Regions from separate parts of the Acetanaerobacterium sp. MSJ-12 genome, predicted to be linked through region 1. Evidence: a T-box and tRNA genes for the amino acid it is inferred to sense, from the RefSeq annotation. Region 1 holds a T-box; the other holds one or more tRNA genes.
The links. The T-box of region 1 lies ahead of tyrS (tyrosine--tRNA ligase). A T-box ahead of a tRNA ligase gene usually reads a tRNA of that ligase, here a tRNA-Tyr.
Positions count from the first base shown of each region.

Region 1 (6,309 bases):
TGGGGTACGACTGTCCCGACGGCAGCCTGCTGATCGTGCGGGAAATCGGGCGCGACGGCAGAAACACCTGCAAGATCGGCGGCCGTCCGGCCAACGTGTCCATCCTCAAGGAGTTGGGGCAGCTGCTCATCAACGTCCACGGCCAGCACGACAGTCAGCAGCTGCTGGACGAGAAGAGCCACATCCGGGTGCTGGACACCTACGGCCAGTTGGAACCCCTGCTCGAGCGCTACCAGGCTCAGTATGTCAAGGTGCGGGACCTCAAGCGCACCATCGCCGACTTGGAGGCCCGCCGCAGCGAGCGGGAGCGACAGATCGACCTGCTCTCCTACCAGATCGGCGAGATCACCGAGGCCGACCCGGCCCCCGGCGAAGACCTGGTGCTGGAAGAGCAGATCAACAAGGCCAAATACGCCGAACTCATCGCCCAGAACCTGCAGGCCGCACAGGACTGTTTGAACGGCGGGGAGGAGGGGAGCGGCGCCATCGGCCTGCTGCAGACGGCAGCCCAGTCCCTGCAAAACATCCGCGAATACCTGCCCGCCACCGGCGCGGTGGGGGACAAGCTGACCGCCCTCCTCTACGAGCTGCAGGAGCACGCCGCCGACCTCTCGGCCCTTTCGGGCGGGCCGGATGCGGACGCCTATGTGGACATCGACTTTTTGGAAAACCGCCTGGCCACCCTGCAGCAACTGGAGAAAAAATACGGCGCCACCCTCGACGAGGTGCTCGCCTACCGGGACGACTGCCAGCGCCAGCTCGAGGCCCTTGCCGGCAGCGACGAGGAGATCTTCTCCCTCAAAGAGCAGATGCGCGACGAGCTGCGCACTGCCACCGACCTGGCCCAGCAGCTCTCGGCCAAGCGCAAAAAGGCGGGGGAGCGGTTCTCCGCCGCCATCTGCCGGGAGCTGGCCTTCCTCAACATGAGCGGGGTCACCTTTGTCACCGAGGTGGTCTCCGAGCCCAAGCTCCACCGGGACGGGATGGACGCCGTCCGCTTCCTCATCTCGGCCAATGTGGGGGAGGCGCCCAAATCCATCTCCAAAATCGCCTCCGGGGGCGAGCTCTCCCGCATCATGTTGGCCATCAAAAACATCCTCGCTGAGAAGGACCAAATCGACACCCTGATTTTTGATGAGATCGACACCGGGGTCAGCGGCAGCGCCGCCCAAAAAATCGGCCAAAAACTCAAAGAGACCGCCGCCTCCCACCAAATCATCTGTGTCACCCACTCGGCCAGCCTGGCCGCCTATGGGGGCAACCACCTGCTGATCTCCAAGCACTCCGACGGGGTGTCCACCTTTACCGACATCCGCCCGCTGGGGGAGGAGGACCGGGTGCGGGAGTTGGCCCGCATCATCTCCGGCGACGCGGTCAGCGGGGTGTCGCTGCAAAATGCGCGGGAAATGCTCGCCCGCGCCCAGGGCGGTGTTGACAACCGCCCGGCAAACGGGTAAGATACAGGTAATGCAAAAATTGCTTACAGGCAGAGAAGGGGACCAGTACCGCCGGCCCAAAGTCCCAAGAGAGCTTTCGTTTGCTGAGAGAAAGCGGCTTTTCCGGCGGGAATACACCCCTGAGCCGCCCTTTTGAACCCGGCCGATTTTTGGCCGGCAGTAGGGAGGGCCGTCCGGCGCCCGTTACTGCGCCCCAACGAGGCCGTCGCCCCTCCAACATGGGTCGGGAGACGGCAAACTGAGGTGGTACCGCGCGTGAAAACTCGCCCTCTGTGCACAAAATATGCACAGAGGGCTTTTTTTATCAAATGAAAAAGGAGAATGTATCGTGGGAATCTTTAATGAACTGCAGGCCCGGGGGCTCATCGCCCAGTCGACCAACATGGAGAGGGTGGAGGAACTGCTCAACGGCGACAAGCCGGTCACCTTCTACATCGGCTTTGACGCCACCGCCGACAGCCTTCACGTGGGGCACTTTCTGCAGCTGACGGTGATGCGGCGGCTGCAACAGGCCGGTCACCGCCCCATCGCCCTGCTGGGCGGCGGCACCACCCTGGTGGGCGACCCCACCGGCAAGACCGACATGCGCAAGATGCTCACCAAGGAGGAGATCGCCCACAACGTGGAGCGGTTCCAGCAGCAGATGTCCAAGTTCGTCGACTTCACCGACGGGCGCGCCCTGGTGCTCAACAACGCCGACTGGCTCTGTAAGCTAAATTATCTGGACTTTCTGCGGGATGTTGGTGTATACTTTACAGTGAACAAGATGCTCACCGCCGAGTGCTTTAAATCCCGCATGGAGAAGGGCCTCTCCTTTATCGAGTTCAATTACATGATCATGCAGAGCTACGACTTCCTGCACATGTACGACGCCGTCGGCTGCACCATGGAGCTGGGGGGCGACGACCAGTGGGCCAACATCCTCGGCGGGGTGGACTTGATCCGCCGCGTCAAGAGGGAAGAGGCCTACGGCATGACCTTCACCCTGTTGACCACCAAAGAGGGCAAGAAGATGGGCAAGACCGAGAGCGGCGCCGTCTGGCTCGACCCCGAGAAGACCAGCCCCTACGAGTTCTTCCAGTACTGGCGCAACATCGACGACGCCGACGTCATCAACTGCATGAAGATGCTCACCTTTATGCCCCTGGAGGAGATTGCCCAGTACGAGGCGCTGCAGGACCGGGAGATCAACCGCGCCAAGGAGAAACTGGCCTTTGAGCTGACCAAGCTGGTTCACAGCGAGGAGGAGGCACAGAAAGCCCTCGAGGCGTCCAAGGCCCTTTTCGCCGCCGGTTCCGCCTCTGAGCACATGCCCACCACCCCCCTCGACCAGTCCCTGGTGCAGGACGGCTCCGTCGGTCTGCTGGATCTGATGGTGATGGCCGGTCTGACCCCCTCCAAAGGGGAGGCCCGGCGGCTGGTGCAGCAGGGCGGCGTCAGCGTCGGCGAGGAGAAGATCGCCGACGCCCAGCACCGCGTCTCCCTGGACGCGTTCAAAGACGGCTTTATCATCATTAAAAAGGGGAAAAAGACCTTCCACAAAATCACCCTGTGACAAAAAAGAGAGGTGTGCGCAGATGACGACAGAAGTGTTTGGCGTACCGGTCGAGTACAAGATCGTGGGGGAGGGGACTCCCGTTCTCTGTATCCACGGCTGGACCGAGAGCATGGTGCAGATGGAGCACAGCATCGAACCGGTGTTTGCCCCCTTCATCAGCTACAAGCGGATCTACTTTGACCTGCCCGGCATGGGCAAGACCCCCCGCTGCGACCAGGTCAAAAACAGCGACGACATGCTGCAGTTTGTCAAAACTTTTATCGAGCAGGTCATTCCCGACGGGCGGTTTTTGGCCATCAGCCGCTCCTACGGCGGTTACATCCTCCGGGGCCTGCTGGCGGCCATGCCCGAGCGCATCATGGGCGGCATCTTCATCTGCCCGCTGGTCGAGCCCGTCCGCCAAAAGCGCATCCTCCCCAACTTCAAGGTGGTCTACCGCAACGAGGAACTCATCAAGCAGCTGCCCGCCTCGCACCGGGTGCTCTTTACCAACCTCTTTGTCATTCAGGACCAGTACACCTACGACCGCTTCTTGGATGAACTTGCCTCAGCAGCTGCCATCGACGAACCCTACCTGCGCAGCATCAGCCACTCCCCGGGGTACGCCTTCAGCGAACTGCCCGAGGAAAACGGCCTCTGCGACGTGCCCACCCTCTTTTTCCTGGGCAAACAGGACAACGTGGTGGGCTACACCCAGTGTGTCGATTTGGTGAGGGACCACTACACCCGCCACTCACTGCTGCTGTGGGAGAATGCCGGTCACAACCTGGAGATCGAGCACCACAACCTCTTCTGTGAGACGGTCAAGAGCTGGTTGCGGGGAATCGAAAACGAAGAGAGCCTTTAAAGCCCGCACAGCAAAATAGAGAAGAGCCCCCGGTGTTTGTTCAGAAACACCGGGGGCTCTTTTTGAAAGGTTTTCTTTTTTAGACCTCTAGGGACTCGTCAAATTCCGCTTCGCGCACCACGATGGTCCGCTTCCACTTGTCGGTCTTCCAGCGCCAGAAAGAGGCGAGCACCTCAAAGAGGGCGGCAATGGGGATCGAGTAGTAGACGGCGGCAAAGCCAAAGGGCTTCATCATCACCAGGGCGGCCAGATAGCGGACCACCATCCCTGCAATGGTGATGAACATCACCATATTCATGTCGCCCACCCCTTTGAGGGTGTTTTCATAGACATTTCGCAGCCCGCTCAAGAAGGTGAATGTCACGATAAAGCGCACCATCACCGAGCCGATGTCGATAATTTGCTGCGAACCCTCGCCGCTGATGAACCACGAGACGATGGTGGGTCCCAGTAAAAAGACCACCGCCGACACCGAGACACAGAAGATGAGGGAGAGCAGGTTGCCCATCTTGACGCCTTCCCGCACCCGCTTGATCTTCCCGGCGCCGATGTTCTGGGCCGTAAAAGCGCTCATGGCCACGCCGATGCTCATGGCCGGCATAAAGGTAATGTTGTCCACCTTGTTGGCTGCAGTGTAGGCCGCGATATAGGCGGTGCCGTAGTTGTTGATGATCCCCTGCATCATGATGCCCACCAGGGAGACCGAGCTCATCTGAATGGTGGAGGGGATGGCCAGCTTGAACATCTTCATGGCCATTTCGTTGTTGTAGTAGCGGGCCCATCCGGTCTCGTCTGGCTGTTCCAGGAAGGCGATCTTCTTGTAGAGCACGATCCAGGAGATGACGCAGCAGACGGTCTGACTGAGGATGGTGGCGATAGCCACGCCGGCAACCCCCCAGCCGAAGTTGATGACAAAGACCAAATCCAAGACGATATTCAAGATGGTGCAGATGATCAGGAAGTAGAGCGGGGGCTTGCTGTCGCCCAGGGCGCGGTAGACCGCGGAGAGGGCGAAGTAGAGGAAGTTGAAGGCCAGGCCGCCCATGTAGATGCACAGGTAGATATTGGCCCCATCGATGATGTTGGCCGGGGTGTTGATCATCCGCAGGATGGGCTTGCAGATGAAAATACCCACGATCCCCAGAGCGGTGGCGACCACCCCTTCAAAAATCAAAAAGGTGGTGATGGACTTACGGCAGCGCTTGTGATCGCCTGCGCCGAAGTACTGGCCGATGACCACTCCGCCGCCGGCGGACATGCCGTTGGCAGCCGCGACAAACAAAAAGAAAATGGGGCTGCTTGCCCCAACGGCCGCCAGCGCATCCGCGCCGACCCAGTTGCCGACAATGATCGTGTCGGCGATGTTGTAAAACTGCTGGAAGATGTTTCCCAGCAACATGGGGAGCATGAAGAAGAAGAGCTGCTTCATGATGTGGTCCCCACGCGTCATATCGTTTCTCTGATTCAAATATGGCCCTCCTCTTTTAAAACTCGACATCGTTAATAATGATACAATATTCTTTTACAAAAAGCAAACACATGACAGCCGATTTAAGGGCTATTTAACCAAATTCCACGCTATTTTTGAGGCCAATCTTTTTTCAAATTTTTTATATATTCTGCACAAATATTTATGCAAATTTTGCACAACAAAACGGGCCTCCAAGTTGGAGGCCCGTTTCTATCACGCGATTTCGCCCTTTAGCATCAACTTCGGCCGGGAAGGGATGTCATTGCCACCGCTCTCCCGTCAGACTGTTCTGTTGTGCCGTCTTTTAGACAAGCAAACCGCCTTCTTTGGTACAAAGCAGAGAAAAGAAGGCACTATCCCTCCAGCGCCGCTTTGGCCGCGCTCAGATTTCCAGCGGGCAGCAGCAGGGAGATGTCGGTCTCTGATGTGGTGATCATGGCGATGGAGGCGCCGCTTTGCTTGACCGCGGCGATCACTGCCGCCGCCACGCCGGGACAAAACTGCATCTCCTCCCCCTCGGCCACCAGCTTGGCGTACCCGTCGGAGATGGAGAACTTGATTTCGGGGAAGTCCCTGCGGATGGCCCCCAGCACCTCGACCACCTTGACGTAGTACCGGTTGGAGGTGGTGAAGGAAAAGCTGCAGGTGGCATCCTCAGAGGTGGTAAGGGAGATCATGTCCAGGTTGACGTCCACCTTGGCAATCTCCAAAAAGACCTCTTCCAAAAACTGCGACTGACCGTCGATGTTGCGGAAGGTGACCACCATCTGGTCCTCAACCGCCGCAATACTGGTTACACCAATCATCTTTGCCCATCCTTTCTCTTGCAAGGCATCTCCCTTTACAGGAGGGAGGCCATGTCGTACAGGCCGGGTTTCTGTCCCGCCAAAAAGACCGCTGCGTTGACCGCCCCCACGGCAAATACCTCTTTGGAGGCAGCGCTGTGACGCAAGGTGAGCACCTCGTCGCGCCCGGC
Region 1 covers NZ_JAHLPK010000003.1:196,653-202,961, forward strand. Annotated here, with positions in the region: gene recN (DNA repair protein RecN) at 1-1,457, shown strand, start outside; T-box leader at 1,481-1,731, shown strand; gene tyrS (tyrosine--tRNA ligase) at 1,786-3,012, shown strand; gene KQI11_RS04650 (alpha/beta fold hydrolase) at 3,035-3,862, shown strand; gene KQI11_RS04655 (MATE family efflux transporter) at 3,942-5,330, opposite strand; gene KQI11_RS04660 (ACT domain-containing protein) at 5,687-6,139, opposite strand; gene dapB (4-hydroxy-tetrahydrodipicolinate reductase) at 6,175-6,309, opposite strand, start outside.

Region 2 (6,309 bases), on a different contig from region 1:
CCAGGTGGTCGCCAAAGGCCACCTCGATGCTGCTGGCCATCCCGTAGTAGGAGTGGGCGTGGGTGTAGCCGAAGGAGAAGAAGTCCAGCGCCTGCAGCAGGTAGCGGTAGAGGCGGATGATGTTGCGGCGGGGCTCGTCGGTCTCCAGGGAGCGCTTGAAGCGGTGGATGCGCACAAACCGGCGCAGGGCCAGAAAGACGGCGGCGACGGCGATCAGGCCGCCCAGCCAGGCGATGCCGGTCCAGATGATGGTGGTCCAGGGGGCATTTTTGAGGGGCCGCCGCCAGGTGTCGAAGATGGAGAGGGGGTCGTCCACCCCGTCAAAGGTGACGCTGCCCCCGCCGATGCTGTCGCTGGGGTCGCCGCTGCCGGTTCCGCCCCCGCCGGAGATGATGGGGGGCGCCACCTCGCCATCCACCACGGGCAGGGTGTCGTACTCGATAGAGCGGTCGGGGGTCATCTCCACCGGCACCCAGCCAAAGCCGTCCAGGTAGATCTCCACCCAGGCGTGCATGGCGCTGCCGCTGACCATGGTGCCCCGCCGCTCCACCAGGGCGTTGACCCCCAACAGGGGCTGCTCGATGGGGACCTTCTCGTCCTCCAGCCCGCGGCCGCTCAAGGCCTGGGGGGTGAGGGCGTAGCCCTCCACATAGCGGGCGGGCACGCCGGCCGAGCGCAGCATCATGGCGCCCGCCGAGGCGAAGTGGGTGGCAAAGCCGCTGTCCCGCTGGGTGAGGAAGTACTCGACAAAGTCCTGCCCGTCGGGGGTGGAGCCGGGGGCGGGGTTGTAGTGGTAGTGTTCGCTCAAATAGCTGCGGACCCAGTCGGTGTAGGTGGCCAGGTCGCCCGCCTCCGCCAGCGCCTGGGGGGTGAAGAGCTCGTCGGTGAGCACCTTCTGAATGTTGTCGGGCACCTGGGTGTAGGTCTGGTAGACAAAGCGGCGGTAGGCCGCCTCCCGCCGGGCGTAAGCCGCCGCGTCGCGGTCGCGCTGCGCCGCCTCCTGCAGGGGGGTGTCCATGTCCACCCCCAGCAGGTTGGGGGCGGTATAAAAGTCAAAGTCGTAGGAGCCGGCCCAGCGGTTGTTGTCGGTCCAGATGGTGCTGTCCAGGTCGGTCTGGGCGGTCTCCCGCTCGGGCAGCTCCTCCCCTTCGAGGAGGAGGGAGGGGTCGATCTCCTCCCCGATGTACCAGGGGTAGACCGCGCCGTAGGGCACATAGGTGAACTGCTTGAGGGCGGTGTCCTTGAGCCCTTCCACCGAGATGGTGGCATGGGAGAGGTAGACCCCTTTGAGCACCGGGTTGTCGATGGTGTCACAGAGGGCGATGTAGTCGCTGGGGAGGTTTTGGGGCGAGGTCTCCGCCTCGGAGAAGAGGGATCCGAAGGCCTGCCGGCCCGTCTGCTCGGCCTCCTCGTCCAGGGTGTCCCACCGGTCCCCCCGGTAGATCCCGCCCACATACCCCTTGAGGTAGATGGACTGGCCCAGGGTGGGGGTGCGGATCATCAGGTCGTTGGCGGCGTCGTAGTTGCGCCAGATGCCCAGGCGGCTCAACTGCCCGCGGTAGAGGTTGAGGATGCGGCTGGGCTGTTTCTCCATCGACACCTCGGAGAGCTTGTGCCCGGCGCCGTTGCGAAAGGAGGTAAAGGCCCGGCTGTTGTACAGCGGCGGCGAGATGATGAGCCCGCCCGCCGCCAGGCAGCAGAGGCAGAGGCCGACGAGGACACAGCCGCTCTTGAGGGCGGTGGCGTAGCGGTAGTTGTAATTTCGGTAGTCCACCCGAAAGGCGCGGGCCTTTTTCTCGATTTTTTCGGAGAAGTCCCTCTTGGCGCGGGGGTGCCGGGTGGCCAGGTGCAGGGAGAGCACCAGCGCGTAGGAGGCGGCCAGCAGCAAGAAGGGGAGGTAGGAGGGGGTGAGGCCGTAGAAGAGCCCCGGGAGCAGCGGCAGGAAGGTGGCCGCCAGGTAGAGGAAAATGTTGGGCCGGTAGAGGATGGCCACCCCAATGACAAAGAGGATGCAGCAGAGGGCAAAGTTCACAAAGAAGCGCTCGCTGGCCGGCTGGTCGTAGAGGGGCGGGATCCGGTAGGGGATCAAAAATTCAAAGGTGTGCCAGTTGAGCAGTTCGATGACCCGGTTGAAAAACATCTCAAAGCCGAAAAAGAGGGCGTCGCTTTTGAAGAGGCCGAAGGAGACGGCTGCAAAGAGGACCACCCCCGTCCCCGCCAGGGGGTATTTAAAGAGGGTGTAGAGCAGGCAGACCCCCACCAGACAGACCCCCAGCGCCACCGGGGAGACAAGGCTCACCGGCAGCTGGTAGAGGGTGAGGAAGCTGGCCAAAAAGGAGAGGGCGCAGAGCCCCAGCAAAAACAGCCGCACATACCACTTGGCCTGGGGGGCGCGCCGCTCCAGGGCGAGGGAGGTGTCCCGCAGAAGGACGATGTCGTCCCCCTCCAGCGGGGGGAGGGGCGCCGGGTGGCGCAGTTTGTAGAGGAGGGAGGGTTTCTTGCCGCGCTTTTTCTTCGCTTTCAAAGTCCAGTCCCCCCTCTCACAGAATCAGGGCCTGCAGGGCCCCTTCCGGGTGGTCGGAGTCCACACAGATACAGCGGATGCCATACCGGTCCAGCACCGGCATGTCGCAGTGGTCGAAGTCGTGGATGTAGAAAAAGGTAAAGGGCTCCCGGTGCTCCATCCCCATCTGCTCGATGGGGCCGGTCTCGATGATGGGGGCCAGGTAGAGTACCTGGGCGCTCTTAGCCACGGTGAAGTTCTGGCAGTAGGCCTGCAGGGCATAGATCTGTTCGGTGTAGCTGGCGGCGTCAAAGAGGTCGTCCAGGCAGCCAAACAGGTCGGCCTCGTCGGTGATCCGGTGGGAGGCGAGCCCCCCGTTTTGCAGGTCGTACCAGTAGACGGTGTGCTCGATCCCCTCCTGCAAAAAGAGGGGGGAGAGGACACAGAGGGTCTCCAAGATGGCGTCGAGGTAGTTCTTGTCCTCCCGCGAGCCGGAGACCCGGTAGAGCTCCAAGAAGATGCAGGTGGTGTCCTGCAGGGGGAAACTGGACTCCTTGACGATCATCTCGCCCACCTTGGCGGTGAGTTTCCAGTGGATGTGGTTGATCCGGTCGCCGGGCTGGTATTCCCGCAGCTTGAAGGTCTCGGAGGAGTCGTCCCCCCGCCGGTGGCGGGAGAAGGTGTTGCTGTCGGGCACGTGGCGGAAAAAGTCCACCCCGATGCGGGCGGCCGAGTCCACAAAGGCGGGCAGCACCGGCAGCACGAGGCGGCTGTTCGGCTCCAGCCGGATGCAGGTGATCCCCAAAAAGTCGTACAGTCGCACCTCGCCCAGGGAGAAGGTGATCTTCCCGGTGTGGCGGGGGGCCACCGAGTAGGAGATGGTCTGGGTGTTTTTGGAGAAGACGGGGGTCTCCACCACCGTCCGGTTGGGGTCGCCGTAGAACTGGTGGCGGGCCAACAGCTCCACCTGGCAGCGGGCGATGGGCAGCCGCCCCCGGTTTTTGATCTGTAGCTGCAGGGAGAACGACTCGCCCCGCCCCAGGGAGTGGGGGCCGGGCAGCAGCTCTACCTCGACTTTTTTGGCGCAGTGGCGCAGCAGCAGATAGAGCCCCAGGGGGAGCAGCAGCGCCATGGCGAAGGCCAGCATGGACAGGTACTCCCGGTAGGAGAAGGCGAACACCGCCATGGCGACGCAGAACGCCCCGTAGATGATGCGCGCTTTTTTCACGGGAACATCCCCTTTCGGCGTCTTCTACTGTTGGTCGAGCAGGCTCTCGGTGATTTGTGGGGCCGGGGTGTCGTTGAGGATCTCCTGCAGCAGGGTCTTGGCGGTGACCCCGCCGACCCGCGCCTTGGAGCCCAGCACCAGCCGGTGGGCGCCCACGTCGAAGAAGGTCTCCTGCACGTCGTCGGGCACCACGAAGTCGCGGCCGTAGAGGTAGGCCATGGCCTTGGCCATCCGGACGTGGGCCAGGGCGCCGCGGGGGCTCATCCCCAGGGTGATCATGGCGTGGTTGCGGGTGGCCTCGGTCAACTGGGCCACGTACTCGTAGATGGCCTTGTGCACGGTGACCAGCTGGGTCTCCCGCTGCATCTGCAAAATTTCCTCCCGGCTGGCCTGGGGGATGACCTCGTCCAGCGGGTTGCTGTCGTGGCGGCGCTCCATGATGGTGATGGTGCTCTCCACGTCGGGGTAGCCCATGGAGAGGCAGATGAGGAACCGGTCCAGCTGCGACTCGGGCAGGATCTGGGTGCCGGCCGAGCCCACCGGGTTCTCGGTGGCGATGACGATGAAGGGCTTGGGGGTCTCGCGGGTGACCCCGTCCACGGTGATGCGGCCCTCCTCCATCACCTCCAGCAGGGCCGACTGGGTCTTGGAGGAGGTGCGGTTGATCTCGTCGGCCAAAAAGAGGTTGCAGACCGCCGCGCCGGGCTTGTACTCAAAATCGCCCAGCTGCTTGTTGTAGATGGTGAAGCCGGTGATATCCGAAGGCATGACGTCGGGGGTAAACTGCATGCGGTGGTAGTCCAGCGAGAGGGCCTTGGAGAAGGCCATGGCCAGGGTGGTCTTGCCCACGCCGGGGATGTCGTCGAGGAGGACGTGACCCTGTGCCAGCAGGGCCATGAGGATCTTGGCGGCGATGTCGTCCTTGCCGACCACTGCTTTTTTGATTTCAGAAAGGATGCGTTGCGCCTTGGGGTTATACGTGTGCTCCATGCTTTCACTCCCTTTTTGCTCTGTCCGCGCGGCCGCCTCCCCGCGGGGCGGGGCGACAGGGCGGCCGTTTGCTATAACAACAGTATACATGAGCAAATTTTTTCATACAACCTGACGGAGGTTACAAAGTGTTACAGTTGGGTTACAGCGCGGCGAGAGCGCGGAAAAGAGGGGGGCGGATCTGGTTGACAAACGGGCGCGGATGGGCTAAAATATAAAAGCTGTGTTACGAATATCCAGCAATTTTTGGTGTGCTGCGCTGTAACACAAAGGCTGACGAGGCGTAGCTCAGTTTGGTAGAGTGCCTGGTTTGGGACCAGGATGCCGCAGGTTCAAGTCCTGTCGCCTCGACCAATTTTTTTGTTGACAACGCGAAAAGAAGATGGTATAATCCATACCGTTGTCACATTTGCTGGTGTAGCTCAGTTGGTAGAGCAGCTGATTTGTAATCAGCAGGTCGGGGGTTCAAGTCCGTCCACCAGCTCCATTGAAAAGAGCCGGCCAATGTGGCTACTAAAATAAAATATGGTGGAGTTCCCGAGTGGCCAAAGGGGGCAGACTGTAAATCTGTTGCGTTTCGCTTCGATGGTTCGAATCCATCCTCCACCACCAGATGATACGAAGGTAGGTTTTTGTAGTTTCTTTTTGGAAATGTACAAAACATACCTTCGTTTTTTATTATTGTAATTATGTATTTGTCGAATTTTCTGCATAATAATCTATTTCTACTTGTTCAGGTGTTCGTGCTTTCAACCGATGATGAGGTCGTTCATAATTAAAAAAGTGAATGTATTCCTCTACTGATTGTATTAGTTCTTCTGCAGTGAAATAAGCATGACGATGTAATTCTTCTTTTTTCATACAGGCAAAGAAAGACTCTGCTACTGCATTATCGTGCGGAGAACCGGGGGCTGAGAAAGATTGTTTCACTTTCTTTTTCCGAAGATATTGGCGAAACTCGTAAGAGACATATTGTGAGCCTTGATCAGAATGAAAAATTAGATTAGATGGGCAATCACGTTCCTGAAAAGCTCGTTTAAAAGCTTCTTTTGATTGTGCTGTATTGTTAGAGGTTGATACTTCGTAAGATATAACTTTTCTGGAGAATAAATCGATAATAACGCAGATATAATAAAATGTCTTATTTACCATCACATGTGTTGTATCACTGACCCAAACAATATTTGGAGCTTCTGTTGTAAAGTTTCGTTTTAATCTATCTTTTCGAAACTGTCGATGATAAATATTATTATCATATCGGGAGGGTTTCTGTGCTTGACAGCAAAGATTCATTTCCTTCATTAATTCTCGTATCTTTTCAATAGCAACAGTGTATCCTATTTCTTTTAATTTGATGCGAATTTTGGGCGCTCCAAATCTCTGCTTGCTTTCTTCAAATATTTTTTGAATAAGTGGACGAAGCTCATTATCTCGCAATTCATAACTGGTCGGAATATCTTTATGACGAATTCTATGATAAAGTGTTGTATGATTTACATCAAGTGCTTTACATACAAGCATCATTCGAAAATCGTAATGTTCCATTAATTCTAAAGCTGCATCAATTCGGTTTTTTAGAGGGGATTTT
Region 2 covers NZ_JAHLPK010000002.1:219,041-225,349, forward strand. Annotated here, with positions in the region: gene KQI11_RS03030 (transglutaminase-like domain-containing protein) at 1-2,524, opposite strand, end outside; gene KQI11_RS03035 (DUF58 domain-containing protein) at 2,541-3,731, opposite strand; gene KQI11_RS03040 (AAA family ATPase) at 3,756-4,721, opposite strand; tRNA gene KQI11_RS03045 (tRNA-Pro) at 4,999-5,075, shown strand; tRNA gene KQI11_RS03050 (tRNA-Thr) at 5,133-5,208, shown strand; tRNA gene KQI11_RS03055 (tRNA-Tyr) at 5,249-5,333, shown strand; gene KQI11_RS03060 (IS3 family transposase) at 5,409-6,309, opposite strand, start outside.
Region 2: it encodes a tRNA-Tyr, which carries the amino acid that the T-box ahead of tyrS (tyrosine--tRNA ligase) is inferred to sense. The anticodon was not compared.